DNA from 4 places in the Pseudoalteromonas sp. Isolate3 genome. Region 1 is predicted to be linked to each of the others. Evidence: predicted binding sites of a transcription regulator. Region 1 holds the regulator's gene; each other region holds the start of a gene.

Region 1 (7,493 bases):
GGGCGAATTGTTACCGTATCGCTGTTCATCAAGGCACCGGCAGAGCGCTCTTGATAAGAAAGTGCCTGAGTAGCCCTTTCTCTATCTTGCGAGTCCATTGCACTAACTACGTCTTGATATACGGTATCAGGAAGGCTACGTAAAACCTCACCTAAGTCATCGTCGTCCATGTCCTCGGTGGCGGCAGCAATGTGCTCAGGTTCCATCTGCGCAATAATACCAAGACGTACATCTTCAGACAGTTCTTCTAGAACATCACCACGCACATCTGGATCAACCAGCTGCCAAAGCATACGACGAATTTTATGGGGAGAAGACTCAAGTAAAAGGGCTGTATCACAAGGCGCCGTTTTGGCTAACATACCGCGCACTTGAACAAATTGACCACTATTGAGTGACTTGGTCACTTGTTTGAGTTGTTGTAGTGGGTAATCTTGTTCAAAGGCTTCTGGCATTGGCGTCCTTACAACTGAAAAAAGTTTATATAGGCTGAGCAAATACAGCATAGTTGCTTTGTGGTGTATTTGCAGAGATATCGTCGCACTGTGATAAATTTATTAAGAGTTTTGCAACTTAGAAAAGCGAGCGATATAAAAGTAGGATATTTAAAAGGAATTTCAAATATCCTAATTAAGTTTACCGTAAATCTTGAAGGCTTAGCAAATGCTATTCTTGCTCGTGAAAGCGCTGTGCGATTAATTCACCGATTGCAGTTAATGCTGCATCAGCATCAGGGCCTTCACAAACGACTCTAACTTCTTTACCTTGACTGCTTTCAAGTAGCATTAACGCCAATACGCTGTCACCTTCAGCTTCTTTATCGTCTTGATAAAGCGTAATTTTAGCATCAAATTGTACTGCTAATTGGGCTAAAACAGTGGCTGCGCGAGCATGTAAGCCGAGTTTGTTTTGAATTAAAAAGGTATCTTCAGCGCGCATTATAATAGTGCCTAATTAAATGTCTTGTTCACGGTGGCGAATTTTTACATTGTCATGGCTTTTAGCAAAACTCTCACCAATTGTTTGCGCTAAGTAAACAGAGCGATGTTGGCCACCAGTACAACCAATGGCAATGGTAAGGTAACTTCGGTTGTTACGCTCTAAGTGTGGTAGCCATGTTTGTACAAATGTTTGAATTTGCCATGTGAACTTTTGCACTATGCTGTGGCTAGCTAAGTAATCTTTTACTGGTTGATCTAGACCCGTTAGCGGCTTTAAATCAGGTTCCCAGTGTGGGTTAGGTAAAAAACGTGCATCAAATACGTAATCAGCTTCTTTTGGAATACCGTGTTTAAAGCCGAAAGACATAAAAGTGATAATCAGTTTTTTATCCTTTTTACCCAAAATCTTTTCGCGAATTGATTCTGCTAACTGATGAACACTGAGATCTGTGGTATCAATCATAAAATCAGCACGAGTGATCAACACATCGAGTAAGACTTTTTCTTGTTTAATAGCCAGATCAAGTGGCAAAGAATCAATGGATAATGGGTGTAAACGACGAGTCTCTGAAAAGCGTTTTATCAGGGTTTGGTCATCACTGTCTAAGTAAAAAAGTGTTGGATTTGCGAAACCTGGCAGGTACTCAAGAATATCATTAAATTCTTGCTGCTCTTTTGGAAGGTTACGCACATCAATACTGACCGCTATTTTATCGTAGTTATCTGATACGCTACGCACGAGCGAAGGCAGTAAATTGACTGGAATATTATCAACGCAATAATAACCTAAGTCTTCAAGTACTCGTAAAGCGACCGATTTACCTGAGCCTGAGCGACCGCTGATAATGATTAATTCCATTTATGCCTCTGCTGATATAACCTGAAACAGTTGCTGATCGGTAGTAGCGCTACGCAGCTGTTTACAAAACTCTTTATCTTTAAGTCTATCAGCAATTGTTGATAAGGTCTTTAGATGAAGCTGAGAGTCACCATCTGGTACGATGAGTGCTACGAAAATGTCAACAGGGCGATTATCAATTGCATCAAAATTGATTGGGGATTCACTCACTATGACAAACGCCTGAGGTTCATCGGCGCCACTCATTCGGCCATGTGGAATAGCAATACCTCGGCCAATACCGGTGCTACCTAGCTTCTCTCGGTTGAGTAAAGCATTTAGGATATCTTGTTGAGATAAATGAGGAAGCTGCTGGTGAGCCAGTTCGCTGATATATTCAAGAATTCTTTTTTTGCTATTAAAAAGGACCGCAGCTTTGCTGCAGTCCTGATTAGTAAGTGAACTTAGTTTCATAATTTAATGTCGAGCTAATTTCTCTTTGTGTTTAATGACTTGGCGATCAAGCTTATCGATCAACGAGTCAATGGCTGCGTACATATCTTGATGTTCTGTAGAAGCGAACAATTCGCCTCCGTTTACATGTAAAGTTGCTTCTGCTTTTTGGCTTAATTTTTCTACATCTAGAATGACATGAACATTATTAATATGGTCAAAATGCCTTTCTAGTTTCGCAAACTTGGTGTTTACATAGTCTCTTAATGAATCAGTGATTTCTACATGACGACCAGTTAAATTTAGTTGCATAAGCATTTTTCCTTCTATGTAAAACGTCTAAATCAAACTCTTACGCTGATTAGACGGAGGTATTGCTAGAGACTCACGATATTTTGCAATTGTACGTCTAGCTACTTTAATTCCTTGCTCAGCCAATATATCTGCAATTTTGCTATCACTCAATGGTTTAGCCGAGTTTTCTGCAGCGACTAACTTCTTGATTAAAGCGCGTATTGCTGTTGAAGAACACTCACCACCATTTTCAGTGCTGACATGGCTTGAGAAGAAATATTTCAACTCAAAAATACCCCTAGGGGTATGCATATATTTTTGCGTTGTTACTCGTGAAATCGTCGATTCATGCATTTCGACCATTTCAGCAACATCATTTAGCACCATCGGCTTCATTGCTTCTGGGCCATGCTCAAAGAAAGCTTGTTGTTGTTGAACGATACAGTTGGTCACTTTTAATAGTGTATCGTTACGGCTTTCTAAGCTCTTAATAAACCACTTTGCTTCTTGTAAGTGAGAGCGAATAAATTGGCTGTCGCTACTTGATTTAACAGAGCGAGACATAGCCGCATATTGGCTGTTCACTCTAATCTTTGGCATACTATCTGGGTTTAACTCAACCACCCAGCGACCTTTTACTTTTTTCACTGATACATCAGGTATGACGTACTCAGACTCTTCGCGTACTATGCTATCCGCAGGCTTAGGGTTTAAGCTGTGAATTAGCGTCATTACTTCTTTAAGCTCATTTTCTTTAAGCTTAGTCTTTTTCATCAAAGTTCGATAGTCGCGACTCGCTAATAATTCGATATGCTCAGATAAAACCATTTTAGTTTCAGCTAAATATGGCGTGTTTGCATCGAATTGGCGAAGTTGAATACACAGGCATTCCTGTAAACTACGCGCCCCAATACCGACAGGATCAAACAATTGAATTCTCTTTAGGACCGCTTCGACTTCATCAAGTTCGATTTCTTCTTCATCACTATTTTGATTAAAGCTCTCGACGATATCTTCACAGCTTACCGTTAAAATACCAGAGTCATCGATAGCCTCAACAATTGCCACAGCAATCGCTTCATCAGTCGGACTAAAGGGAGTTAGCTGTAATTGCCACATAAGGTATTCGTGAAGGGTTTCGGTCGATGCACCTTGATAAATAGATTCATCTTCTGGCATTGGCCCTGATGATGTTGATGGAGCGGCACTCATGTACTCATCCCATGTAACATCCATAGCTAAATCGTCACTTACAGTGTCTTTATTTAGAGCATCACTGCTTTCTTGTTCATATTCGCTAGGTGCTTCGTCTGCAGAAGCGCTGACTTGCACATCGTCAGATTCAGCTTTTTGCTCATTTTTGCCGATGCTTTCTTCGTTGTAATCCGCTTCTTCCACTTCAAGTAAAGGGTTACTATCTAGCGCCTCTTGAATTTCTTGTTGGAGATCCAATGTACTGAGCTGCAACAAACGTATAGCTTGTTGCAGTTGTGGAGTCATTGTAAGTTGCTGGCCCATGCGCAGCTGTAATGATTGCCTCATGTATCCCTAACAATCCTTTTTTTAAGTTATCGATAACTGTGCAAAGACAGTTAAGTTATTATCGATTTATTGTCATTGTTATAAGTCTAGCAGATGCTCTAGTCGGTGGCGTAATGGTTACAGCCTAAATTGCTCGCCTAGATAAACATCGCGTACAGTTTGGTCAGCTAATACGTGCTCAGGTGTGCCTGATGCAATTAGCTCCCCATGAGAAACAATGTAGGCTTTTTCACAAACATCAAGGGTTTCTCGAACATTATGGTCAGTAATTAGTACACCAATACCACGATTTTTTAGGTGCTCAATAATTTTCTTTATATCTAACACTGAAATTGGATCAACACCAGCAAAAGGCTCATCTAAAAGGATAAATTTAGGATTAGCGGCTAATGCGCGAGCAATTTCAACGCGGCGACGTTCACCACCAGATAGAGCCATACCTTGACTATCACGGATGTGTTGGATGCTAAATTCATCTAATAAGCTATTTAGAGTTTCTTCCCGCGTGGTTTTATTTAGATCTTTACGAGTCTCTAAAATAGCCATCAAGTTTTGGTAAACTGTTAACTTTCGAAAAATCGAAGATTCTTGCGGTAGATAACCAATACCCAACCTCGCACGGCTGTGCATTGGCAAAAGGGTAATATCGTTATCATCGATGCTAATTTTACCTTTGTCGCTCGGAACTAGGCCTACAATCATGTAAAAAGTCGTGGTTTTACCAGCACCATTTGGGCCAAGCAAGCCAACAATACTGCCTGCTTCAACTTCCAGACCGACATTTTTAACCACTTGGCGGCCTTTGTAGCTCTTAGCTAAAAGCTCTGCTTTTAATGTGCTCATGGTTGGCCTTTATTGTCTTTTTTATTTTCAACAGGTACTAAAATAGTGTGTACACGATCTGATGAGTTTTCGTCTTTTTCAGCACTGATAAGCTGCTGAGCCATATCATAGGTAATGCTTTTCGCTGTTACTTTTTGACCAGCTTGGGTAACTTCAGCTTCACCGTTTAAGGTTAAGAAGCGTTTCGCAACATCATAACGAACTTCTTCAGCACTGGCGCTCATTACGGAACCATCCGTTTGTTTTTCTTCGAAGTAAGCTGGTTTGCCTGTTGCAATAATTAGCTCTACTGTACCTTCGGTATCACCGCCGTGTGCTTCAAGACGTTCTGCTGTAATACGACGATTACCATGCACGATCTCTACGTTACCTTCAAATATGCCAACGCCATCTTTTAGTTTACCAACTTGGCGATCTGAGCTAATGCTAATTTGTGCGCCAGTTTGCTCGGCAGCGGTGCCGGAAAACGCAATCAATAAGCTTGGGATCAGGAGTAATTTCTTCAGTTTATTGGTCATAGTATATGGTTCGTGTATGGTTAGTTAACTCAACAATTTCGGTTTTTAAATCGGCTTTTAAGCCTTTACCGGTAATCTTTAAATTCGGTCCCGTTAGTGTTACAGGTTGCTTTGAAAACATGGTCATTTTATTAATGTCGACATTAATGTTTTCTGCTTTTATATCTTCGATCATACCGTTATGGGTTAAGTTTTTAGCAACTACATCCCCTTCAAAAATCAGCTGATCATTTTCGTATAAAGTGGCTTCTTTGGCTTTTACTTGCCAAACCTGCTGGTCGCCATAAATAGTAAATACAGGTTGCTCAAAAAAGGTAAACCCTAATTGTTGATACAACTCCATTTTAGCCGCAGCTACTTTATGACTGATTTTTCCTTGCTCGTCATAAGCAGTTTGCTTTAACGCCACCGCAGTGTAATCAGGCGTTGCAATGATCTCGTCTTCACTAGTTATTGTGTCTGCTGATTGATTAAAGTACGGATACCACAACCACACCATGCAACAAACAAAAACAACACTCAGTAAAATACGGGCTATATTCATGCGCTGGTTCCATCGCTAGTTAACGGCTTACCGTTTTCTAACATCAGTAAATCAGTTAATTCACGCACGGCTCCAAAGCCACCTGGTAATAATGTGGTGTAATGAGCCAGCTTTTTAATTAGTGGGTGTGCGTCGTTAACAGCAACAGCAAACCCTACTTTTTCCATTACTGGTAAGTCTGGACCATCATCACCAATATAGGCAATTTGCTCATCAGTTAGCCCCAGTTTATCCTTTAACTCTTGATAAGCAATTAGCTTATCTTCTTGTCCCTGATAAATGTGCTGAACTGTTAGGCTAGTCATTCGCTGCTGAACTATTTGTGAATGGCGGCCAGTAATGACTGCCACTTCAAAACCACTATTTATGAGCGCTTTAATACCAAAGCCATCTTTTGTATTGAATGCTTTAAGTTCTTCGCCATCATTGCCTAAATAAATTCGGCCATCAGAAAAAACACCATCAATATCGCAGATTAGCAATTTTACTTTTTGTGCGCGCTGACTCACATCAGGGCTAAGAGGCTGGTAAAGCTCGGCGAATGTCATTGCTTAAAGAACTCCTGCTTTTAATAGGTCTTGCATATTAAGGGCACCAATAGGCGTATTACTATGATCTACCACAATTAAACCATTGATACGTTTACGTTCCATAATGTTCAATGCCTCAGCTGCAAGCATGTCAGGGCGCGCAGTAGTACATGAACGAGTCATCACTTGACTAATAGCAGTACTATGGATATCAATGCGCTGCTCTAAAATACGGCGTAAATCACCATCGGTGAATAATCCGGCTAACTTTTTGTCTGCACCTATTACCGCAGTCATACCAAGGCCCTTGGCTGACATTTCAATTAACGCATCTTTAATGCTTTGCGTTTCGTTAACGATTGGGGTGGCATCGCCTGCGTGCATAACATCATCTAATGTTAGTAATAAACGTTTACCTAGACTGCCACCAGGATGCGAAAGTGCAAAATCGTCAGCTGTAAAACCACGCGTTTCAAGTAACGCAACGGCTATTGCATCGCCCATAACTAATGTTGCTGTTGTACTAGCAGTTGGTGCTAGGCCTAACGGGCATGCTTCTTTACTTACTTTAATGCAAACATGGACATCAGATAGCTTTGCCATGGTTGAATCTGGATTGCCTGTTAGTGAAATCATCTTTGCGCCAATGCGCTTAATAACAGGAATTATGCTTAGTACTTCGCTGGTCTCACCAGAATTAGAAATACACATCACTACATCATCATGAGTGATCATGCCTAAATCACCGTGGCTTGCTTCACCAGGGTGAACAAAAAATGCGGGTGTACCAGTACTTGCAAGGGTCGCCGCAATTTTATTACCAACGTGGCCTGACTTGCCCATACCGATAACAATGATACGGCCTGTACACTGGAACATTAATTGACAAGCCTTATCGAAATCTTGATTTATATATTGCTCAATTTCTTGTAAGGCTTGTGCTTCAATTTCGAGTACGCGCTTACCTTGCGCGATAAAGCTTTGTTGTGT
Region 2 (7,493 bases), on a different contig from region 1:
TACAACACGCAAAAGCTTTTACAAAGCCGCCATAGCTGAATTACTTGGTTACTTACGAGGTTACGATAGTGCTGCACAGTTTCGTGATATCGGCTGTATGACTTGGAATGCAAACGCAAACGAAAACAAAGCTTGGCTTGAAAACCCACATCGTCGTGGTGAAGATGATATGGGGCGTGTCTATGGTGTTCAAGGCCGCAGCTGGCAGCGCCCTGACGGTAGTCACCTAGACCAACTTAAAAAAGTTATCGATAACTTATCTAAAGGCATAGATGATCGCGGTGAAATAGTCACTTTTTATAACCCAGGTGAGTTTGAGCTAGGCTGTTTACGCCCTTGTATGCACACGCACACCTTTTCTTTGTTAGGTGATACTCTATACTTAACTTCATACCAACGCAGCTGCGATGTGCCGCTAGGTTTAAACTTTAATCAGATACAATGTTTTGTGCTACTTGCTTTAGTTGCACAAATTACCGGACATAAACCAGGTAAGGCGTATCATAAGATAGCCAATGCACATATTTACGAAAACCAACTTGAGTTGATGCGTGATGTGCAGCTAAAGCGTGAGCCTTTCGCGTCACCTGAATTAAAAATAAACCCAAACATTAAATCACTTGAAGACATTGAAACCTGGGTTACAAAAGACGATTTTGAAGTAGTAGGTTATCAGTGTCACGATGCAATTAAGTATCCGTTTTCAGTGTAAGAACAATAAAATTTAAGGAGAAATCAATGAAAGCTGTGATCCCAGTTGCTGGTCTTGGCACGCGTATGTTACCTGCGACAAAAGCAATTCCTAAAGAAATGCTTCCTATTGTTGACCGACCACTGATTCAATACGTTGTAAATGAAGCAATTTCTGCAGGAATTAAAGAAATTGTTTTAGTGACGCATTCAAGTAAAAACTCAATAGAAAACCACTTTGATACCAGTTTTGAGTTAGAAGCAACGCTTGAAAAGCGTGTTAAGCGTCAGTTACTTGCAGAAGTACAATCAATCTGCCCGAAAGATGTAACGATTATTCAAGTTCGTCAGGGTGAAGCTAAAGGCCTTGGCCATGCTATCAACTGCGCAGCACCTATCATAGGTAATGAACCATTTGTAGTTATCTTACCGGATGTGATCATTGATGATGTGGCCAGCGACCTTAAAAAAGATAACTTAGCCGAAATGATCCAGCGCTTTGAAAGCACAGGTGAGAGCCAAATTATGGTGGAGCCTGTTCCGCAAAATGAAGTAGATAAATTTGGTGTAGTGGACTTAGGTGATGTAAAAATCCAGCAAGGTGAAAGTGCTGCAATTTTAAACATGGTTGAGAAGCCTCCGATTGAGCTAGCACCTTCAAATCTTGCTGTTGTTGGCCGTTATGTATTGAGCAAAAATATTTGGCCATTACTTGCAAAAACTCCTGCAGGCGCAGGCGATGAAATCCAATTAACAGATGCGATTGCTATGCTAATGGAAAAAGAAACTGTCGATGCCTACTCAATGAAAGGTAAAAGCCATGACTGCGGCAGTAAAATTGGTTATTTAAAAGCGATTGTTGAGTTTGCACTGCGTCGTGATGAATTCAAAGGTGAGCTTACAGACTTCATAAAGTCGCTGGTAAAATAAGCAATTTAGATTTCTAGTCAAAAATTACTTCATAAAAGTGTCTATATGGCACTTTTTTATTATTTACATAAACCTTACAATTGTCGATCATTACCCAATAAAGGATTTTTCTGATATACCTTTGTCTTAACGCATTGTTACTATTGAATGTAAATGAATAGTTTCGTTTATGGCTGTTTTCCAAAAATAACTAACACAAAGGTTATAGTCGAAACGTTAATACGTTAGTGGTTACGTTTTATATCTCAAATTATCTTTTAAGTGTTGATGTACAGGTAAGTACTAACAATATGCTCTTCTTTTAATAAGAAGCTAATTTTAATGGTACTTTAAAGAATCCTGATTATGAAATGTTACTTAAAGTCTTTGCGTTACAGTTTATACCTGATGGTGTTACTAGCTGTAGCTGGCTGTAGTAATAACCCATTGCCTTCTATTCTTAAAAATAAAAATATTAATATTACTTACCTTTTTAACAAAGCGTTTAAGCAATCAGATACTTTTAGTGTACTAATTCAAACGAGCCCAGATAAAGCAGCAATAAACTATAAATCAGTTGAAAATGTTAAGCAGATTCAAGATAACGATCTCAACTCTGTCTCTGAGCCATCAAACAAAACGGAGTTTCCTGAGCACAATTACAGTTTTGCTTTACAGCTTATGTCTGTTGAATCAGAACAAAGCCTTGCCTATTCATTTAAAAAAATGGTTAAGCGTGCGCCGAATATCTTCCAAGGAAAACCGATACTTAATATCGAAGTTGCTAAAGTAAATGAGCATACTTATTATCGCCTTAAGTTTGGCCGTTATAAGTACTTGAAAAATGCCAAAGCCGATTGTGAGGCTATTAAGCGGCAAGGAATTGATTGCTGGGTTGGTAACTACACTGACAACCGAATATATTTTTAGGGTTAAAGTTCATTCTAAAGGTGGCATTTTTATTGCTATGTTTTAAGCCTGTTTTTGAGAATCGACGTAATCATGCATTTTTCTATTTTTTCTAAATACCTATTGATAGCCATCAGCTTAACTGTTTTAACAGCCTGTATGATGAGCCAAGAGCATAGCCAGCCTGAGCAACCATTTACGCATTCACAAAGCGCAGCTATTGCAGCAACCAAAGCAGTAGAACCGGGCGTGCAATTAGGTTTATATTTAACACCGACAAAAGTAAGTCACCGTGTATTAGAGCTAAAGCGAGACTACCCTGATGTTTTGCATGGCCTGGATTTTCGTTTTAAAAAGCGTGAGCACAAAGGCGTAACCGTGTATGGACTAAGAGCTGGTCCATTTACAAACTATACTCAAGCTACTGCATTTTGTGAAATAGTAAAAAAGCTAGGGCAGACTTGTGTGATAGCTCCTTTTGTTGGACAGGTGCTGTAGCTACTGCTTTTGCGTCAACTAACTTTGCTATTCCTGTTTTAACAACCTCACATACTCAGTCTGAGTAGCGATTAATAACTTAAAACAGATCCATTACAAAGCGGCTTACTACCTTTAATCACAGAGTTTCTTGCTTCACTATTATCTAGCTATATCTAGCAAATAATAATACTTAGGCATAATTATTGCTTTGTACTTACTAAGTTTAGTGAGGATGGCAATTATGCGCCTGTTATTTTATTCAGTTGTTTTAGTGTTGGTGGGTTGTAGCTTAACTGAAGAGCCACAAAGTGCGCCCCCTAGAGAAACCCCAAAATCGCCAATGGCACCATATACGGTGCATCAATATGTTGCTGATTTAAGCAGTCAGCTGAGCCGTATTCAAGGCCCTTATAAAGGTAATGCTCGTATTGCTGTTACCAGTTTTTATATGGCTGATGGCTTAGGAACTGATTTAGCAGAAGATCAGGGCAGTGGCTTAAGTCAGCAAATTCAAGAAAGTTTATTAACGCAATTTACTCAGCTTGGTTTTCATACTATCGAGTATCGGTTAGAAAATACTTTAAATTTGCAGCAATCGGCCGATAGTGTACTTAGTCGTGATGTAAATACCTTACGTCAACGTCAGAATATTGACTTTGTTATTACCGGCACACTGACGCGGCAACAACATGCCTACATAGTTAACGCCCGATTGGTAAATACCAAAGATCTGCGAATAGTGTCAGCAGCAAGCACCGAGATCCCCATTAATGTCATGTGGGGAGCTGAAAAAGTTCAGCAGCGTGATGGCCAGTTGTATCGAAGCGAATATTAAGAGGAACTCATTTAATGAAACGTTTAATTTTAACTTTATGTTTGCCTTTAGGCTTTGGTTGCTCTTCGATGTTAACAGGTGATGCAACACAGCATGATAATGAGCCTCAGTTAACTGCGCAAAGAGAAGTCGCCGCGCCGCATAGTAACGACAGTGTGTTCCAAACTAATAAGGCGGTGATGAACAACAGCACTTTTACCGCTGCACCAACGCGTAAAAATATTAATCATTATGTGCGTGGCATCATGCAAGACTTAGTTGAAAATTTGCAATATGTTAGCGATACCACGCCGGTTGCTGTTTCAAGTTTTGTGTACCTTGATGCTGATTACAACTCAACGAATTTGCTAGGTAATCAAATTGCCGAAAGTTTCATTCATGAACTGCACGCATTTGGTGTACCTGTCATTGACTTTAAAACTACTGATTATATGCGTGTCACGCCAAGTGGTGACTATGTTTTCAGTCGTGATTATTTAGAGCTAAGCCAAGATCAAAATTTTAATTATGTATTGGCAGGTACCTTGGTTAATCATCAAAGTGGTGTGCTCGTTAATGCCCGTATTGTTGGCTTAGCAAGTAAAGCGGTTGTAGGGTCAGCGCAGGGTTTTATCCCGCAATCAGTGGTTGATGCCCTTGATAGCACCAACCGTAGTGATGGTATTACACTAAAACAAGCAAGTGAGTAAGCTATGAAAGGTTTTATCTTAGCATCGTTAACGCTTGCGCTATCCGGCTGCCAATTGCTGCCAGAGCAATCAGCAGAGCCGAAAAACGCACAGGCTTCAGCAAATGGTCAGTTAGATTACGTTGCTATGCTGCAAGCAGTTGAACAAAACGACATGCAGCAGGATAACGCTAACCATCGTCTATTTGTGCCATATCAACATCATAAAACAGTTGTCAATTATGTCGAGCAAATGGCGCTTGAGTTAGTTGATACTATGCAACAAGAAAGTGAGTTAGGAATTGCTATTACTTCTTTTGTCGATTTAGATGCAAGCTTAAAAACCAGCTCTCAACTTGGTAATCAACTATCGGAAACAATGCTGCACCAGCTGCAGAAATTTGGCTTTGGGGTTGTTGATTTTAAAGCGATGGATGTAATTAGTGTGACCTCACGTGGTGATTTTGTGATGTCGCGTGATATAGAAGAGTTAGCCGAGCGTCGCATTGCCAGCCATGTACTTACAGGCACGCTTATATATCGCCCTAACGGCGTTGAAGTGAATGCTCGAGTGATTAATTTAAACTCAAAACTTGTTATTGCCAGCGCACAAAAAGTGATCCCGTATTTTGTGCTAAAAAATGAGTCAATCCAATCTGCAACAGCTAGCGTTAATTAGCTCTTGCATTACACCAATCGGCTATTCTCGAGTCGATTGGTTTATTCTCCTTGATTAGCAAAGCCTTAGACCGTTATAATTTTAGTTACAAGTTACAAGTTACAAGTTACAAGTTACAAGTTACAAGTTACAAGTTACAAGTTACAAGTTACAAGTTACAAGCAATCCCTCAGCTTTTGAGTGGCCTCTTAGTTAAATGGATATAACGGCCCCCTCCTAAGGGGCAGTTACAGGTTCGATTCCTGTAGGGGCTACCAAGTTACCTCAGCACCCCCTAAGCTTAATTAACCCGTTACTTTTTTAAGCTCACCTGTGCGCCATGGTTCAATGATGATTTTGATATGGTCGTTTGGTTTAAACAAGGTATCAAAGGCACCTTGTACGCCGTCGATGCCGACTTTTCCTGTGCGCATTTTTTGCCATGCAATTTTACCTGAAGCGATGTTCTCGAGTGATTGAGCAAATTCTTCTGGTTGGTAGTAATAAGAGAAAATAAGGTCTAACTCTTTGACAGTTGCATAGGCAAAATTAACGTTAAGTGGTGCAGTATGTAGACCTGTTACAATGATTTTTGCTTTTGCTGGTGCACGTAAAATGTAGTCGTTTAATAAGCGGCTGACACCGGCGCATTCAAAAATAACTACCTTGTTGCTACCTGCAAGCACAGCGGCTTTAGCCACTTCATCATCCGCCATAGGGTTAACATATTCAGTAGCGCCAAATTCAAGGGCAATTTGTTTTTTGCTTTCTTGCGGATCAGAGGCAACGATGTGTTTTACGCCTTGTAACTTTAATGCGGCAATCGCGGCAAGGCCAATTGGGCCACAACCAACTACGATTGCAACATCATCATTATGCATTTGTGCGCGGTTCACTGCATGCAGGCCAACAGCAAGTGGTTCTGTAATGGCTGCCGCTTCTGATGGAACTGCATCAGGAATAGGTAACAACAAAGCTTCATCAACGATAAAGTATTCAGAATAGGCACCATACAGCCCTGGAGTTACACCTACGCCAGCACCGCCAGCAGAGAGTAAGATTGGCACTGAGGTTACACGGGTTCCTTTAGCAAGTTCGCCTTTGGTATTTGGGCCGTAGCTGACGATTTCTGCCGCATATTCATGGCCCAATAACACTTCTTGGTCATCGCCAGCATCTTTTGCCATGATGCCAAGGTTTTTATAGATATCGAATACATCACTGGTGTGGCGTGTAATATGAATATCTGAACCGCAAATACCGCAAGCTAGGCTTTTTACGAGTACTTGGCCGGGTCCAGGAGTGGGAATATCAATTTGTTTTACATGCAACTTGCCATTTTGCATGGCAACAGAATTCATTTGGCTCATATGTGTGTCCTCAATTCACCTTATTTGTGAATTATTAGACTAAAGTAAAGTACCTGCCTTAATCTTGACTTTTTGCGACAAAAACACCGCTTATTGCGACATTGCTGTTTATAAACCGCTCATTGGGGAGTGTTTAAAGTTAAAACCCTAAAAACGTAGGGTTTTAACTTTAACATTACAGAGGTTTAGCTGAAGTAGGCAGTATTGAGATATAAATGAGTTAATACGCCTGCAAAGTAACCGAGTAAAATGACTGGCGACCATTTTAAGTGGCTATTAAAGGTGTAAATCCCTCTTGCTTGACCCATAAGTGCAACCCCAGCTGCAGAGCCAATTGATAACAGGCTGCCACCTATACCTGCTGTTAAGGTGATAAGCAGCCATTGACCATGCGACATATCTGGCATCATTTGTAACACCGCAAACATCACAGGAATGTTATCGACTACCGCTGACATTAAACCAAGAATAATGTTCGCACCGGTAGCAGACCAATTGTTATAAAGTAAATCAGAAAGCAGCGCTAAGTAGCCGATAAACCCTAAGCCACCAACACAAATTACAATGCCATAGAAGAACAAGAGCGTGTCCCATTCTGCTCTTGATACACGGCTAAATACATCAAAAGGAACAACGTTACCTAAGCGAGATAAGCGCTCTTTATCACCTTCGCGCTCTGCCATAGCGCGTTTTCTGGCAAGGGAGCCGGGTAGAGTGACGCGTAAGAAGTAGCCAAAAAACTGTAAATAGCCAAGGCCCATCATCATGCCTACAACTGGAGGTAAACCAAAGGCGGTTTTTAATACCACGGCGGTTAGTATTGTCAGTAAGAATAAGCACAATATGCGAAGCGCACCACGTTTAAGTTCAATCTCTTCGCCTACGATATCAGGGTGTTGATTATTGATATATAAAGACATAATAAATGCTGGAATAATATAACTAACTAAAGCAGGTAGGAATAAAACAAAGAAC
Region 3 (7,493 bases), on a different contig from region 1:
ATAGGATCTGTGCCTTTTTGGTACGCACCGAGTGTGATCATATCTTTATTCTGTTGATACATTGAATACACTTGTTTTAGCACGCGAGCTTGTTGCATATGCGCTTCGGATACAACCTGCGGCATAACACGAGAAATCGATTTTTCAATATCAATAGCAGGATAATGACCACTGTCGGCTAAATCTCGAGATAAAACAATGTGGCCATCTAAAATAGCTCGGGCAGAGTCAGCAATTGGGTCTTGCATATCATCCCCTTCACTAAGCACTGTGAAAAAAGCTGTAATCGCACCTTGCCCTTCACCACCATTACCAGCACGCTCCACCAGCGCAGGCAATTTAGCAAATACTGAAGGCGGATAACCCTTAGTCGCAGGAGGCTCACCAACCGCTAAGGCGATTTCACGTTGCGCCATGGCATAGCGCGTAACAGAGTCTAGTAATAACAACACGTTAAGACCTTGATCACGAAAATATTCAGCAATGGTCACTGCACTTTCACAGCCTTTTAAACGCATTAATGGCGAGGCATCCGCAGGAGCTGCAACCACCACTGAGCGCTTACGCCCTTCAACACCTAAAATTTCTTCTATGAACTCTTTTACCTCACGACCACGCTCACCCACAAGGCCAACAACGATTACATCTGCTTCAGAGCCGCGAGTCATCATACCTAGTAGCACTGATTTACCGACACCTGAGCCTGCAAACAGACCCATACGCTGGCCTTGACCTACAGTAATAACGGAGTTGATGGCTCGAACACCTACATCCATAGGCTGACTGATTGGTCGTCTTGCCAGCGGGTTTATTGGACTTTGTGCAAACTTTAGATGATGCTCAGCATTAATGGCACCTAAGCCATCAAGCGGCCGACCGAGACCATCCACCACTCGGCCAAGTAAGCTCATTCCTACAGGCAACCCTGTTTCGTTTACTTTTGGAATAACTCGCGCACCTGGCAGTACACCAGAGATATGATCATTCGGCATCAAGTAAAGTGTTTGGTCATTAAAACCAACCACTTCAGCATCAACAAAGCCGTTAATGGTTTCAATTTTACATTGACTGCCAACAGGTGCTCTAAGCCCTTTTGCTTCAAGTGTTAAACCAACGACACGCGTCAGAATACCAGCAACAGCAGGTTTTGGAGCCTTGATATGTTTTTCATAGCGCTGTAAGCGTTCGCTTAGAGTCATAGATTGAGCACTCATAATGAGCCTAAAAAGTGTTAGATACCACTGCTATGCAAAAAGTTTTCCAACGTTTCTTTGACGCGGGTCTTAATTGTCATATCTAAGGATGATTGTGGGGTTTTAATTTCACAGCCACCACGATCTAATGTGGGTTCTGCGATTAACTGCCAATGATTATCTGCGATGGTTTGCTCGCCATAACTTTGGGTAATTAAATCGATATCATCAGGGTGTAAGTGAATACGTACTTTCGCTTGTTCTTCACCCAAAGCGTCAATAGCCTGCTTTAAAGCATGCAAAATGACTTCTGGTGAAGTTTTAATTTCTTGATAAACTAATACTTCAGTTAACATGACCGCTAGCTGCACTAACTGCTTTTCTGCACTTTCATCTACTTTAGATAAAGGCTGAGAAAGGCTATCGAGCAAGCTTCTCAAGTTAGTGAGCTGCTCTTCTAAAATAGGCTTAATTTCTTCTTGGCCTTGCTCCTTACCAAGCTCAACACCTTCTTTAAACCCCGCTTCTTTACCTTCATGAGCGCCTTTTTCAAAACCGTCTATGTAACCTTGCTCATGGCCTTGCTTTAGCCCCTCTTCAAAGGCATCTTGACGGATTTTTTCAAGTTCAGCCATAGTCAATGACGGGATTTCAGGCTCTTCTGGTTGTTCGTCAGCTTGTTGTTTTTGCTGTTCCTTACGATATAAATCAGCTAGAGGCGTGCCGTATGCAGTTGAGCGCCCAGCAAGTTTTTTTGTATCTTGCGTAACTTCAGGGATTGGCCAGTTTTCAAGTAATTCATCAGCAGCTTCGCTGGCATGCACTGGACGTCCGGTATGAAAAGAAGACTTACTCATGGCTTACAGGAACTCCTCACCACCACCGCCACCAAGCATAATCTCGCCTGAGTCAGCCAAACGACGTGCCGTAGAAAGAATTTCTTTCTGTGCAGCTTCAACTTCACTAATACGAACAGGGCCCATCGCCTCAAGATCATCAGCGAGTAATTCAGCGGCACGTTTTGACATGTTACTTAAAATTTTCTCTTTCAATGCTTCATCTGTGCCTTTAATTGCTTTCATTAATACATCTTGCTGTACTTCACGAAGAATCGCTTGAATACCACGGTCTTCAACATCCATTAAGTTCTCAAAGACAAACATAAGGTCTTGGATTTGCTGCGACATCTCTTCATCGTGTTCACGGATTGAATCCATTAACTGACCTTCAACATTGGTATCTAGGTAGTTCATGATATCAGCAGCAGCTTTCAAGCCGCCCATTTTCGCAGCTTGCGCACCAGCTTGACCGGCGAATTGTTTCTCCATGATTTCATTCAACTCTTGTAATGCTGCCGGTTGAACTTCTTCAAGATTAGCAATACGCATAGTTAAATCTAAACGCACTTTCTCTGGGAATTGCGACAAAATTTCTGCTGATTGCTCTGGTTCTAAATAAGATAAAACAATGGTTTGAATCTGAGGGTGCTCATTGCGAATAATATTCGCCACTTGTTTTGAGTCCATCCACTTCAGTGAATCAAGACCTTTCGCACCTGACCCCATGACAATTTGGTCAATAAGGCTGGCGGCTTTATCTTCACCAAGCGCTGCGGTAAGCGCTTTTTTGATAAAGTCTTCAGACTGGAAGCCAATGGTACTGAAGCTTTGAATTTGCTCAATAAACAAATTATGGACTGCACTAATTTTCGCTTGCGATAAATCATCAAGCGCAGCCATTGCCATCCCCACTTTTTGCACTTGCTTAGGCTCTAAGTGTTTAAGGATTTGCGCAGCATCTTCTTCTGATAAGCTCAGCAATAAGATTGCCGCCTTATCAACGCCGTCTAATTTATCAACATCAAACGCCGGTGGTAATTGTTTTTGTTCTTGATCAGTCATCTTCTGTTAACCACGCTTTCACTACTTGAGAAGACAGTTCTGGTTCATTTGCAACCAATGCACGAACTGCTTTGAGTAAATCTTCATCGCCATGTAAGTCTGGCAGCTGTAGTGTACCATCACTTGAGAATCCTACAGCAGCAGAGTCAAAGTCTTTATTTAGCATATCTAGCGTGCTATCACCAATATCTACACCAGCACTTAATGCATCTTCATCATATTCCTCTAGTGTATCGTCTGGGTAAATTAGACGTTTCAACATAGGTCTTACTACAAAGACAATCAATACAATGATAACCAGAGCACCTAATGCTAAGCGTAGCATCTTCATGAACCAATCTTGCTCCCAAAGCGGAACTTCAATTGCTTCCCCAACATCTTCACGAACAAATGGTACTGTTACAACTTCAAGTGCATCACCACGTTGCATATCAAAACCAACACCACCTTGTAGTAAGCGACGAATATTTGACAATGCTTCTACAGAGCGAGGAACCATGGTTGTTTCACCGTTTTCACCCACTTGCGGCACATAATCAACGGCAACTGAAACACTTATGCGACGGATAACACCGGTTTGCTGACGCTTATGCGAAATAGTTGTATCAAGCTCGTAGTTGCGTGTTGCTTCTTTATGCGAACGACTAGGATTCGTTGCTGAACCCGCACTACCTTGGCCAGCAATTTCAGGAATATTAGAGTTTACTGGCGGCTGATTAGTTAGCGCACCAGGAATGCCGACAGCGAGGCCACCTATGTTATTTTCTTCGAAAGTTGTTTCACTGCGCACTGCCGGTAAATCTGGGTTATAACGTTTTTGTGTTTCTTCAACTGCGCTGAAATCCATGTTTAAATCGACTTGTGCAGTATAGTTACCTAGGCCCACTACAGGAATTAGAATGCTATCGATTTTATTTAAGTACTCTTCTTCACGCTTACGCTCAATTTCATACTCTTTACGAGAGCGTGCCGCGAGTGAGTTTTGTGAACCAGAATTAAGTAAGCGACCATTTTGATCAGTCACGGTAACACGCTCTGGCGATAAACCTTGTACCGCTGAGGCAACAATATCAACCACTGAGTCAACTTCTTCACCATCAAGCGAACGGCCACGTTTTAAGGTTAGCACTACTGTAGCTGAGGGCTGTTTTTCGCGACGAGCGAATACGTTTTCTTTTGGAATAGCTAAAAGTACTTTGGCGCGAGTAACATTTTTTAGCTCTTCGATGGTACGCGCAAGCTGTTGCTCACGACCATGTTTTAAACGTTCACGTTCAAGGCGTTGGCTTACACCAAATCCCATGTCTTGCATGATGATATCAGTACCTGAGCTTGGCGCTTGCTCTAGGCCTTCACGAGCCATCAATAGCTTTATGTTTTGGTATTCACCTTCTTCAACAGAGATGACGTTACCATCGAGTTCGTAATCAATCTTTTGAGCGTCTAAAAAGTCCAACGTTTGAATAAGCTCTTCCGTTGGCATTTTACCAAGCGGACGCATATCTGGCTGACGAGCCCAAATAATAATGAAAATTGCGATAGCCAAACAGATTGCCAAAGCAATCACTAAGGTAACCTGACGTAAAACGTCTACTCCGTTTAAGGCACTTAGGTAGCCTGACTTTTGCTCTTGTTGATCATCGGTATCGGTTGAATCGATACCACCGCCTGCTAAGGCTAGATCAGTTGATTGATTAGATTGCGCCACAATAATTCTCCACTACCTAGTTACACAGGCATGTTCATGATTTCTTTATAAGCTTCAACAAGTTTGTTTCGAACCTGAACCGTTGCTTCAAATGCCACTGATGACTTTTGCGAAGCAATCATCACATCAGCTAAAGAAACACTGCGGTCACCCATTTCCATTGCCGTTACTTTTTGCTTAGCGTCTTGTTGTAAGCCATTCACTGTATCAAGTGCATTAGTAAGTAAATCACCAAACTGTGCCGACGATGTTGGCTGAGTTTGTGTTGGTAAATTATTAATTGAGTTGCTACGGCCTGCTTCTAAGGCCATAGATTGCATTTCTTGAAATAATGCGCTGTTTTGAACTTTCATAATACTCTCTGACAATGCAGTTTACTTATGAACTGATAAAGCATAAACCGTGCCACAAAATAAAAACTGCAATTTCAACAGCTTAAGCAGCAATCTTAGTTTGTCAGAGTTTTGACAGCAAACAAGCTCACAAAAATGTGAGCTTGTTTGCTTAACTTTTTGGAAGGAATCTATGCAGGTAAGGCTATACCTAAGTCTCGCATTTGCGCCAGTTTATAACGTAAAGTGCGTGGACTAATGCCTAAGGTTTCTGCAACCTCTTTACGCTTACCATTACAGCGCGCTAAGGTTTCTAAAATAATACGATGCTCTTTATCTTTCAGCTCGTCTTTGTAATTACCTTGCTCGCTTACTTGTGGCACGGTATCTAAATTAACCTCTACAGGCTGCTCTTGATAAGCCGGTGCATTGTGTGATGGCGTAGCGACTGGCTTGATATCCGCAGATAACAACTCTTCAATAAAAACATCGTCTTGATGAATACTATTACCATCACATAATATCAACGCCCGTTGAATAACGTTATCAAGCTCTCGTACGTTACCTGGCCAAGCATGCGATAGCAGCTTTTGTTTCGCACTCTCACTTAGTTGAGCGATAGGTTCTTTACTTTTAAGGCAATGACGCTCTATCAAATGCTCAGCCAATACAATAATATCGCCAGGACGCTCAGCTAGTGGTTTCCACATTAGCGGGAACACATTTAAGCGATAATATAAATCTTCTCTAAATAGATTTTCGCTCACCGCTTCTTTTAAATCTCGGTTACTTGTGGCGAGTACGCGAACATCAAGTTCAATAGTTTTACGTCCGCCTAAGCGCTCTACTTCGCGCTCTTGAAGTACACGCAGTAATTTAGCTTGTAAGCCTAAATCCATCTCAGTAATTTCATCAAGTAAGATGGTACCACCTTGAGCTTGCTCAAATTTACCAGGACAGGCTTGAATAGCGCCGGTAAACGCCCCTTTTTCGTAACCAAATAAGGTTGCTTCAAGCATATTTTCCGGAATAGCCGCGCAGTTAATAGCAACAAAAGGGGCATCGCTACGATTTGATTTGTCGTGGATAAAACGAGCCAACACTTCTTTACCCGAGCCACTTGGGCCGAGTACCATAACACTGGCATCGGAGCGCGCAACTTTACTCGCAAGTTCTAATAGCTTAATGCTCGATGGATCGGCAACAATTGGGCCATCAGTTTCTTTTTCCTTTTCAGGCAAATAACGGCTCACCATGTTAAGAAGCACTTCTGGGGCAAACGGTTTTGCCATGTAATCAATCGCGCCTAGACGCATTGCTTCTACAGCATCATCAATGGTGGCATAGGCCGTCATCATTAATACCGGCAGCTCAGGATAATTAAGTTTAATGCTACGTAGTAGGTCAAGGCCGCTCATAGCGCCCATTTGCACGTCGCTAACAACCAATGAATAGCTATTTTGCTTAAGCAAGATCATCGCTTGTTCAGCGCTATCTGCAGCAACGCAATCAATACCCGACATTTCAAGGGTATCGATTAGCGCTTCTCGTAAGCCTGCGTCGTCTTCAACGACTAAAATAGAGTTAGTATTCATTTTGCCTCCGCTGACATTGGTTCTGCACTAATTGGCAAGATCAAACTAAAACATGCTCCCCCATGAGCATTATTAGTCACTTCAACCCGTCCTTGGTGCGCATTGGCGACTGAACTTACAACTGCAAGTCCAAGCCCCGTGCCTTGGCTTTTGGTAGTGTAAAAAGGTTCGAATAATTTGTTGGCATGGCGTAAATCAACACCCGGGCCATTATCACTGACACTGATGCGAACACAGTTTTCGCTAGTTTCGTCACGCTCAGCACTCAGTGTTACCACAGCCTCAGAGCCAATGATTTGAATACTGTTATGGATCAGGTTTTGAATAGCGCTCGCCAGAGCGCTTTTATTACCCACAATTTCAATATCTGGCTCTGGTAAGTTCACGCTAAGTTCACTGTTATTTTGAGCAACCATAGCATCAGCACCCGCTTTTACTTCATTAAGTAACTGCTGCATCGACACACTTTCGACCACTTGTTGCTCGCCACTTTTGGCAAATAACAGCATGTCATTCACTTGGGTTTCTAAATCTTTTAAACGCGACATTAGCTTTGTATGAAAATTACCACGAGAACTTTCTGGGAGACGCTTTGAGCCTAAATTTGCGGCATATAACATGGCAGCAGATAGCGGCGTCCTGACTTGATGAGCAAGCGAAGCAACCATTTTGCCAAGCGCACTTAAGCGCTGCATATGTGCCATCCGCTTTTGTAAACGTCTGGTTTCAGTTAAATCTGTCATTAAAATTAACTGTCCTGGCTC
Region 4 (7,493 bases), on a different contig from region 1:
TCACCAAATAAGCTGTTTGATTGATTAGACTTTGAGTCACCTTTAAACGATGCCCCCGAGCCAATACCAAATTGAATACTATCACCACCAATGTTAACTGGATTACCTCCCAGACCAATTACTGGATCTAAACTCGCATCCGTTTCTTTATCTGTTTCGGTTTTAGCTGCTTTGGTCGCTTGAGTAGACTCTTGCAATTTAACAGTGATGATATCGCCAGCGCGTAGAGCCTTTTTATCTGAGTACAAGTCATTTGATGAATAACTATCAAACAACGACCCCGTTGGTACCATAGGCTCTGTTGTAGGCTCCGGGTACATAGGCGCATAGTAAGGGTCATCCTGAACCACATGATGATTTTGCGTTGTCATACAACCACCCAGCATTAATGCTGCCGATGTGACTAAGATAATATTACGCATGCTGCCTCCTACCCATTAAAGCTGCTGATTAATGTAACTAAGCATTTCATCAACCGCTGAAATCACTTTTGAATTCATTTCATAAATTCGTTGTGTTTCAATCAAGTTAACGAGCTCTTCTGTCACATTCACGTTAGACGTTTCAAGAGAACCTTGAACCACACTGCCTAAACCATCGATACCTGGGTTACCTTGCACAGGCGCACCACTAACAGCGGTTTCTGTGTATAAGTTTTGCCCCATGGGCTCAAGACCCGATGGATTAATAAAATCACTAATAGTTAGCTGACCAATTACCACATTGTCTGGTTGCCCTGCGATACGAACTGACACTTCACCGTCTTGCGAAACAGTGATTGATTGTGCATCATCTGGAACATTCATTTCAGGCTGCAAGGGAAAACCCGCTCCCGATGTCACAATTCGACCATCTTCGTCAGTCGTGAATTGACCATTACGTGAATAGGCAATATTGCCATCAGGTAATTGCACTTCAAAAAAACCAGGACCTGAAATCATCCAATCCAATGAATTTTCTGTGGTAAGCATGTTACCTTGTGAAAAGTTCTTTTGGTTAGCAACCACTTTGGCACCGGCACCTAGCATTAAGCCCGATGGCATTTCAGTGTCTTGTGACGAACGACCACCTGGTTGGTTAATGTTTTGATATAGTAAATCTTCAAATACGGCGCGGCTTTTTTTGTAACCGACCGTGCTGGCATTCGCGAGATTATTTGAGATCACCGAAATATCGGTTTGCTGGGCGTCAAGCCCGGTTTTACTGATCCATAATGCAGGATTCATAACTCTACCCTCTCAGTCATCTTAAACAATGCGTAACAGCTGATCTTGACGCTCATCGAGCTCTTCGGCTGTTTTCATCAATTTAACTTGTAATTCAAATTGGCGTTGATTGCTGATCATGTCGACCATTTCATGCACTGGGTTTACATTCGACATCTCAAGCGTTCCCGACAGTACTTTCACGTTCGGTGAAATATCACAAAAACCACATAGATCATTTACCAACATATCTTCTTTTGGTCGGAATAATCCGTCATTACCTTTTTCAAGCTGAGTGTTATCAGCCTCAATCACTTTCAGCCGATCAACTACTTCTAAAAAGTTAGCAGGCGCACCTTGTGGGCGAACCTGAATAGCGCCATCTTCACTAAACTCAACTTTCTCGATAGGTAACGGCAAAATAATTGGACCACCTTCGCCAATTACTTGACGGCCGTGGCTAGTGATCAACGCGCCATCTGGAGTAATGTTTAATGTGCCAGTTTTTGTGTACGCCTCATTGCCTGATGCATCTTGTACACTCAACCAACCACGGTCACTCATCGCGATATCAAGCTCGCGGCCAGTTTCAACAAAGCCACCCGATTCCATATTAGATCCAGGGCGTTCTTGCATTGCAAACACCCTAGATGGCAAACCTTCACCGAAGGCTTGCATAGAGCGAGCTTGTGCAAAATCAGCTTTAAAGCCAGTGGTGTTAGCATTAGCAAGATTGTTGGCCTTGAGTTCAAGACCTCGCAAACTTTGCTTTGCACCCGACATGGCAATGTAGACCATTTTGTCCATAACATTGACTCACTAAAAATACGATAACTAAGAAATGCAATAAAAGTGCCAAAGTAAAATTGACGCTAAAATAGGAAAGAAAAATGAGGTCGGTAAAATGAAAAAAGGCTGCCAATAGAGGGAGCAGCCTTCGTGTCGGATTTAGCTTAGAGCCGCTAAAATTAACGGATCTGTAGGATATTTTGTTGTAGTGTTGAGTTAACCTCAAGCGCACGTGAATTTGCCTGGAAGTTACGCTGCGCACTGATCAAATCAACAAGTTCACTAGTTAAGTTAACATTCGACTGCTCAAGCGCAGATGAGTTAATTGAACCTAAAGTACCTGAACCTGGTTCGCCAGCAATCGGCTCACCTGATGTTAAACTCTTCTTCCAAGCAGTATTACCTACTTGTTGCAAGCCTTGTGAGTTCGAAAAACGTACCATCGCAACTTGGCCAAGGAAAGAAGTATCACCATTACTGTATGAAGCAACAATTTTACCATCGGTACCAATATCGATACCTGATAGACGACCAACAGTCGCACCATCTTGCTCAAGCGCTTTCACTTCAAAGTTACTTGCATATTGAGTCGGTATTTTATTCGTTGTACCAGCTTCATCGCGCCAGTTAATGTTTACATCATCAGGGAAACTCGCACCATTAGACAGTAAACCAGATATACCGCCTGAAGGTATTGTTAATGGATTAAACGTAGCATCCGTATTTGCAGTCCCATCTGTGCTTTGTGGTAAACCACTTGAGTCAAACTGAAAAGTTGAAATAGGTGTATATGGCGACGCAGTTTGCTCAGTACCATTAGCAGCAAACGGCTTTTCATCAAGTGTTGCAAACACTTGCCATTCATTATCATTACCAGTCACTGCTGCGTCAGTTTTAACAAAGAAGAACTGTAAAATGTGTGGCTCACCTAAAGAATCATACACCGTGGTTGATGTTGAACTGTTGTACGACGCACTTGTCTCTGGGTCAAATGGTGTAACTGCTGGCGTTAATGCACGAGAATCTAAGTTAAACGACGAATAAACATTGGTCGTAGCGCGTGGAGAACCTGATGCATCAGGAATTTGTAGCGCAGAAGATGTGCTTAAACTAACAGAAGTTGTATCACCCGTTGCTTCATCAACAGGGAAACCTTGTAAGTAGTTTCCGCTAGCATCCACAATAAAGTTGTCTTTATTAAGTTTGAACGCACCAGCACGAGTATATGTAAAATCTTGTGCACCTAGGTCATTTGCCATGGCAAAGTAACCTTCACCAGTAATTGCTAAGTCCAGTGAGTTATTAGTGAAAGATAATGAACCTTGGTGGAATTGCTGTGCCACCATTGTTGTTCTTACACCGTCACCATTTTTTGTTTTACCAGAACTAAATACTGATGATGCGTACACATCAGCGAACTCTGCACGAGACTCCTTAAAGCCCGTGGTATTGACGTTAGCAATATTATTTGCTGTAACGTCTAAATCTTTTTGCGCGGCTGCTAAGCCTGTTAATGCAATATTGAAGCTCATAACTCACCTCTAACCTATCTCTTAGCCTAAGCTAACCCAAACCTTTTTTACTTATGCGATTTCAGCTATATCAGTTAGCCTAACCGCACCCTCTTTTGTATTTACGATAATGCCGCTGGCGCCATTAATATTGACACTTTCAATATTCTTAAAGGTCGCCATTGGCATACTGCTGTAGTCTCCATTTACAAAGCCTTCAGCACTAATGTCATACTCACCTTCTGGTAGTACATTGCCATCGTTATCTTTACCATCCCATTCAAAACGAAGTGCACCCGCTGACTGCGAACCTAATTCAATCGTGCGCACTAACTGGCCCGATGAATCTGTTATTCTTAACGTTAGAGACTCAACGGCAGTTTCTGCAACTACCGACCCTTTAGCGAGATTTTCACCATCAAAATCAATCGTGTCAGACTCAAGTAATGCTTGCTTACCAACAAGGGTAGAAGCCTGTAACGCAGAATTTGATGTCATTGAAGCAGTCAGTGATTCAAACTTCTCATTTAAGTTTGAAATACCCTCAGCCATAGTGAAGTTCGTCATCTGCGCAATCATTTGATCATTATCAGCTGGCTTGCTTGGGTCTTGAAACGACAACTGTTGTGTTAAAAGTGAGAAGAAGTCTTCTTGCGTTAAAGTATCATCTTTCTCTTCTGTTTTATTTTGATTGTCTTGCCAACGTAAATTATCTAAATACGTGGATGACGCACTGCTGATGTCGTTACTCATAACTTATCCTCGGTTACCGCTGCCCAAGCAACAGTGTTTTACTTAACATTTGCTTAGCTGCATCAGCAACTTGCACATTTGTTTGGTAAGAGCGAGAGGCAGAAATCATATTTGCCATTTCTTCTACAACATTAACGTTAGGCTTATAGATGTAACCATTTTCATCAGCACTTGGATGGTTTGGGTTATATTCAATTTGCAGAGGCTTATCACTCTCTACAATGCCTAGTACTTTAACGCCAACAGAAGAGCCCTGAGGATTGCTTTGTGATGCTGACGCTTTAGTCAACTCTGCAGCAAAAACAGGATGGCGCGCTCGATACGTCTGATCTTGGCTAGAACTAATCGAATTCGCATTCGAGATATTACTGGCAGTAGTATTTAAGCGGACATTTTGCGCGCTCATACCGGTTGCTGAAATATCAAAAACATTATACAAACTCATGATTAAGCTCCTTGACTACCGAGGGCTTTTTTAAGGCCTTTAATTTTACTACTCATAAATTGCAGGCTTGCCTGATACTCTAATGAGTTCTGTACATACAAGTTTCGTTCCACTTGTATATCAACTGAGTTACCATCACCTGTATCTGCTTGATTTGGCGTACGAAACATTTCGGCATTACCAACAAAACGACTGCCTCCGGCTATATGTTTAGCATCGGTTCTTACCATACTATTGCCACCTTGCTGGTTGCTTTTTGCCGCTTTTAATGCCGAGGCAAAATCGATGTCTTTCGCTTTATAGCCCGGCGTATCAGCATTAGCGATATTTGTCGCTAATAACTCAGCGCGTTGTGAACGGATCAACATCGCATGCGGATGAACTCCAAATGCTTTATCAAAACTGATAGCCATAACCATCTCCAAAAAATTGACTCTGCAGTGAACAATGCAAAAGATAAGCCAAAAATAAGGAGTAAGCTTTATTTGTATAACAGACTGAAAAATAGATAAATTTAGCAACCTAAGGACTAGGTTGCTAAGGAGAGTTTACTTTTTTTGATAGATAATACCAGGGTTACAACGAACCATATCAAAGCTGTCACTAAGGCCCGCCATTGATTCAGATGCACCTAAAAATAGATAACCTTTAGGGTTTAAAGCTTGAGCAAATTGCGAAATGATTTTAGCTTTTACTTCTGGTGAGAAGTAAATTAACACATTACGACAAAATATAATGTCAAACTTGCCCATTAAGGCGTATGAATCTAGTAAGTTTAAATGTCTAAAGCTCACCATTTTGCGAATAGGTTCAACAACCTGAGCCATTCCATTACCGCTGTCCTTAAAGAACTTCTGACGTCGTTCCATCGACAAACCACGAGCAAGGGCTAACGAGTCGTACTCAGCGTTCTTACACATATCAAGCATGGTATTAGAAATGTCTGTGCCAATTATTTGCGCTCCCATCTTTAATACGCCAGGGTTTTTAGCCTGAAACTCAGCGACCGACATGGCAATAGAGTATGGCTCCTGCCCTGATGAACTTGCCGCTGACCATATTTTCAATGGTCGACGAACATCTTTAAGTTCAGGGAATAGCTTCGTTTTCAATAGCTCAAATGGGTATTGGTCTCGAAACCAAAGCGTCTCATTGGTGGTCATCGCATCAACCACAGCGGCACGAAGCTGCCTCTCATGAGGACTTAAGGTTTTACTTACCAACTGTGATAAAGACTCGACATTAAAACGTGCCATAAGCGGCGCTAGGCGACTTTTTACTAAGTAAAGTTTGTTATCACCAAGCACGATGCCACATTGTTGTTCTAAGAAAGAGCGGAATTGATCGTATTCGCTTTGTTGTAAATGCTTATTTTCCAAAGTAATACCACCTATAAATAATTAATCACAATGAACCCACTTTTTCACAGCTGTTGCTAATTCATCTGGGTTAAATTTTGCAATAAAATCATCGGCACCTACTTTTTCAATCATTGCCTGGTTAAATACCCCACTTAAAGAGGTATGCAAGATCACATGAAGAGGTGATAATTTTGGATCTGCTTTAATTTCGGCGGTTAAGGTATAACCATCCATTTCCGGCATCTCTACGTCAGATATCAATAAGCCAACGCGCTCAGTAATATCATTTTTACAATCAAGCTGAGCAATCTCACGTAAACGTAATAATGCTTCTTTGCCGTTTTTAGCTAACTCAGTTTGTACACCTAACGGTTCAAGCGCACGTTTAACTTGGTTTCGAGCTACCGCTGAATCGTCAGCAATAAAGACAATACGCTCACCTAAATCACGCTGAATTTCACCCTCACCAACCACTTCAGCACTCACTTCAGTGTTAACTGGACAAATTTCGTTTAAGATCTTTTCTACATCAAGTATCTCAACTAACTCATTTTCAATCTCAGTGACCGCTGTTAAGTATGAATAACGTCCCGCACCTGAAGGCGGTGGCATTATTTTTTCCCAGTTCATATTAACGATGCGCTCAACTCCGCCAACTAAGAACCCTTGCACTGAACGGTTGTACTCAGCAATGATGATAAAACTGTCTTTGATATTTTCAATTGCCGGACCACCTACGGCCATCGATAAATCAATAACAGAGATAGTTTGGCCACGAATGTGCGCAACGCCGCGAATATACGCGTTTGATTTTGGCATGTTAGTAAGTGGTGGGCATTGCAAAACCTCTCTTACTTTAAACACGTTGATACCAAAGCGTTGTCGCCCTCTGAGTTTGAATAATAGTAATTCAAGGCGGTTTTGCCCAACCAACTGAGTACGCTGGTTAACTGAGTCTAAAATGCCTGCCATTTCAATCTCCTAAAGATAAACAATCAGAGCTGGAACAATAATTGCCTTCTTTGTGTTAAAGCTACATAAGGTTACGAAGCGTCTGTTTTTTGACGCAAAATATTTATACCTTGTTTTCAACCATAAGCATAGTCGAAACAATATGAGTTTGTTAAAAAAAAGCCGAAGATACAGTGTTTTTTATTTTCTTACTAGCCTGTTGTTTGCAACACAACTGCAGGCAGAAGTTTATAATAACGAGCAACTTCAACAAATCGCTATCGATTTTGTTAGCGAACAGCTCCCTGATCTGGACACCAAACCACAAATAAGTGCTTTACCATTAGATGGTCGCATTCCAGAGAGGTTTTGTGAGTCGCCAATAAACAAAGAGTTACCAACAGAACCTCCTTTTAATCGGCAGGTAACTGTACAACTTAAGTGCCAAGACCTAAATAGTTGGACCCAATACGTCCAT

Evidence for each region. Region 1 encodes sigma-54, which starts transcription at its own class of promoters, with help from an activator protein. Its sites were predicted from a motif close to GTTGGCACGNNNNTNGNNT; they were not measured.
Region 2: the regulator sigma-54 is predicted to act here: its motif matches at 3,179-3,197, upstream of L1D46_RS15350 (FlgO family outer membrane protein).
Region 3: the regulator sigma-54 is predicted to act here: its motif matches at 5,194-5,212, upstream of fliE (flagellar hook-basal body complex protein FliE).
Region 4: the regulator sigma-54 is predicted to act here: its motif matches at 5,151-5,169, upstream of flgB (flagellar basal body rod protein FlgB).

The regions. Positions count from the first base shown of each region.
Region 1 is NZ_JAKEVN010000002.1:41,089-48,581, reverse strand. It holds gene mgtE (magnesium transporter) at 1-455, opposite strand, end outside; gene L1D46_RS01040 (HPr family phosphocarrier protein) at 667-939, opposite strand; gene rapZ (RNase adapter RapZ) at 955-1,800, opposite strand; gene ptsN (PTS IIA-like nitrogen regulatory protein PtsN) at 1,801-2,253, opposite strand; gene hpf (ribosome hibernation promoting factor) at 2,257-2,544, opposite strand; gene L1D46_RS01020 (RNA polymerase factor sigma-54) at 2,572-4,068, opposite strand; gene lptB (LPS export ABC transporter ATP-binding protein) at 4,186-4,911, opposite strand; gene lptA (lipopolysaccharide transport periplasmic protein LptA) at 4,908-5,429, opposite strand; gene lptC (LPS export ABC transporter periplasmic protein LptC) at 5,419-5,973, opposite strand; gene kdsC (3-deoxy-manno-octulosonate-8-phosphatase KdsC) at 5,970-6,521, opposite strand; gene L1D46_RS00995 (KpsF/GutQ family sugar-phosphate isomerase) at 6,525-7,493, opposite strand, start outside.
Region 2 is NZ_JAKEVN010000090.1:5,149-12,641, forward strand. It holds gene L1D46_RS15330 (thymidylate synthase) at 1-712, shown strand, start outside; gene galU (UTP--glucose-1-phosphate uridylyltransferase GalU) at 739-1,620, shown strand; gene L1D46_RS15340 (SPOR domain-containing protein) at 1,966-2,529, shown strand; gene L1D46_RS15345 (SPOR domain-containing protein) at 2,602-3,006, shown strand; gene L1D46_RS15350 (FlgO family outer membrane protein) at 3,230-3,823, shown strand; gene L1D46_RS15355 (FlgO family outer membrane protein) at 3,838-4,512, shown strand; gene L1D46_RS15360 (FlgO family outer membrane protein) at 4,516-5,169, shown strand; tRNA gene L1D46_RS15365 (tRNA-Arg) at 5,352-5,426, shown strand; gene L1D46_RS15370 (zinc-binding dehydrogenase) at 5,454-6,518, opposite strand; gene nhaD (sodium:proton antiporter NhaD) at 6,704-7,493, opposite strand, start outside.
Region 3 is NZ_JAKEVN010000014.1:40,356-47,848, forward strand. It holds gene fliI (flagellar protein export ATPase FliI) at 1-1,214, opposite strand, end outside; gene fliH (flagellar assembly protein FliH) at 1,232-2,050, opposite strand; gene fliG (flagellar motor switch protein FliG) at 2,054-3,094, opposite strand; gene fliF (flagellar basal-body MS-ring/collar protein FliF) at 3,087-4,802, opposite strand; gene fliE (flagellar hook-basal body complex protein FliE) at 4,823-5,155, opposite strand; gene L1D46_RS05185 (sigma-54 dependent transcriptional regulator) at 5,326-6,729, opposite strand; gene L1D46_RS05190 (ATP-binding protein) at 6,726-7,493, opposite strand, start outside.
Region 4 is NZ_JAKEVN010000113.1:387-7,879, reverse strand. It holds gene flgH (flagellar basal body L-ring protein FlgH) at 1-422, opposite strand, end outside; gene flgG (flagellar basal-body rod protein FlgG) at 438-1,226, opposite strand; gene L1D46_RS17095 (flagellar basal body rod protein FlgF) at 1,248-2,012, opposite strand; gene flgE (flagellar hook protein FlgE) at 2,174-3,526, opposite strand; gene L1D46_RS17085 (flagellar hook assembly protein FlgD) at 3,578-4,258, opposite strand; gene flgC (flagellar basal body rod protein FlgC) at 4,272-4,703, opposite strand; gene flgB (flagellar basal body rod protein FlgB) at 4,706-5,116, opposite strand; gene L1D46_RS17070 (protein-glutamate O-methyltransferase CheR) at 5,252-6,082, opposite strand; gene L1D46_RS17065 (chemotaxis protein) at 6,104-7,036, opposite strand; partial or broken gene flgA (flagellar basal body P-ring formation chaperone FlgA) at 7,179-7,493, shown strand, end outside.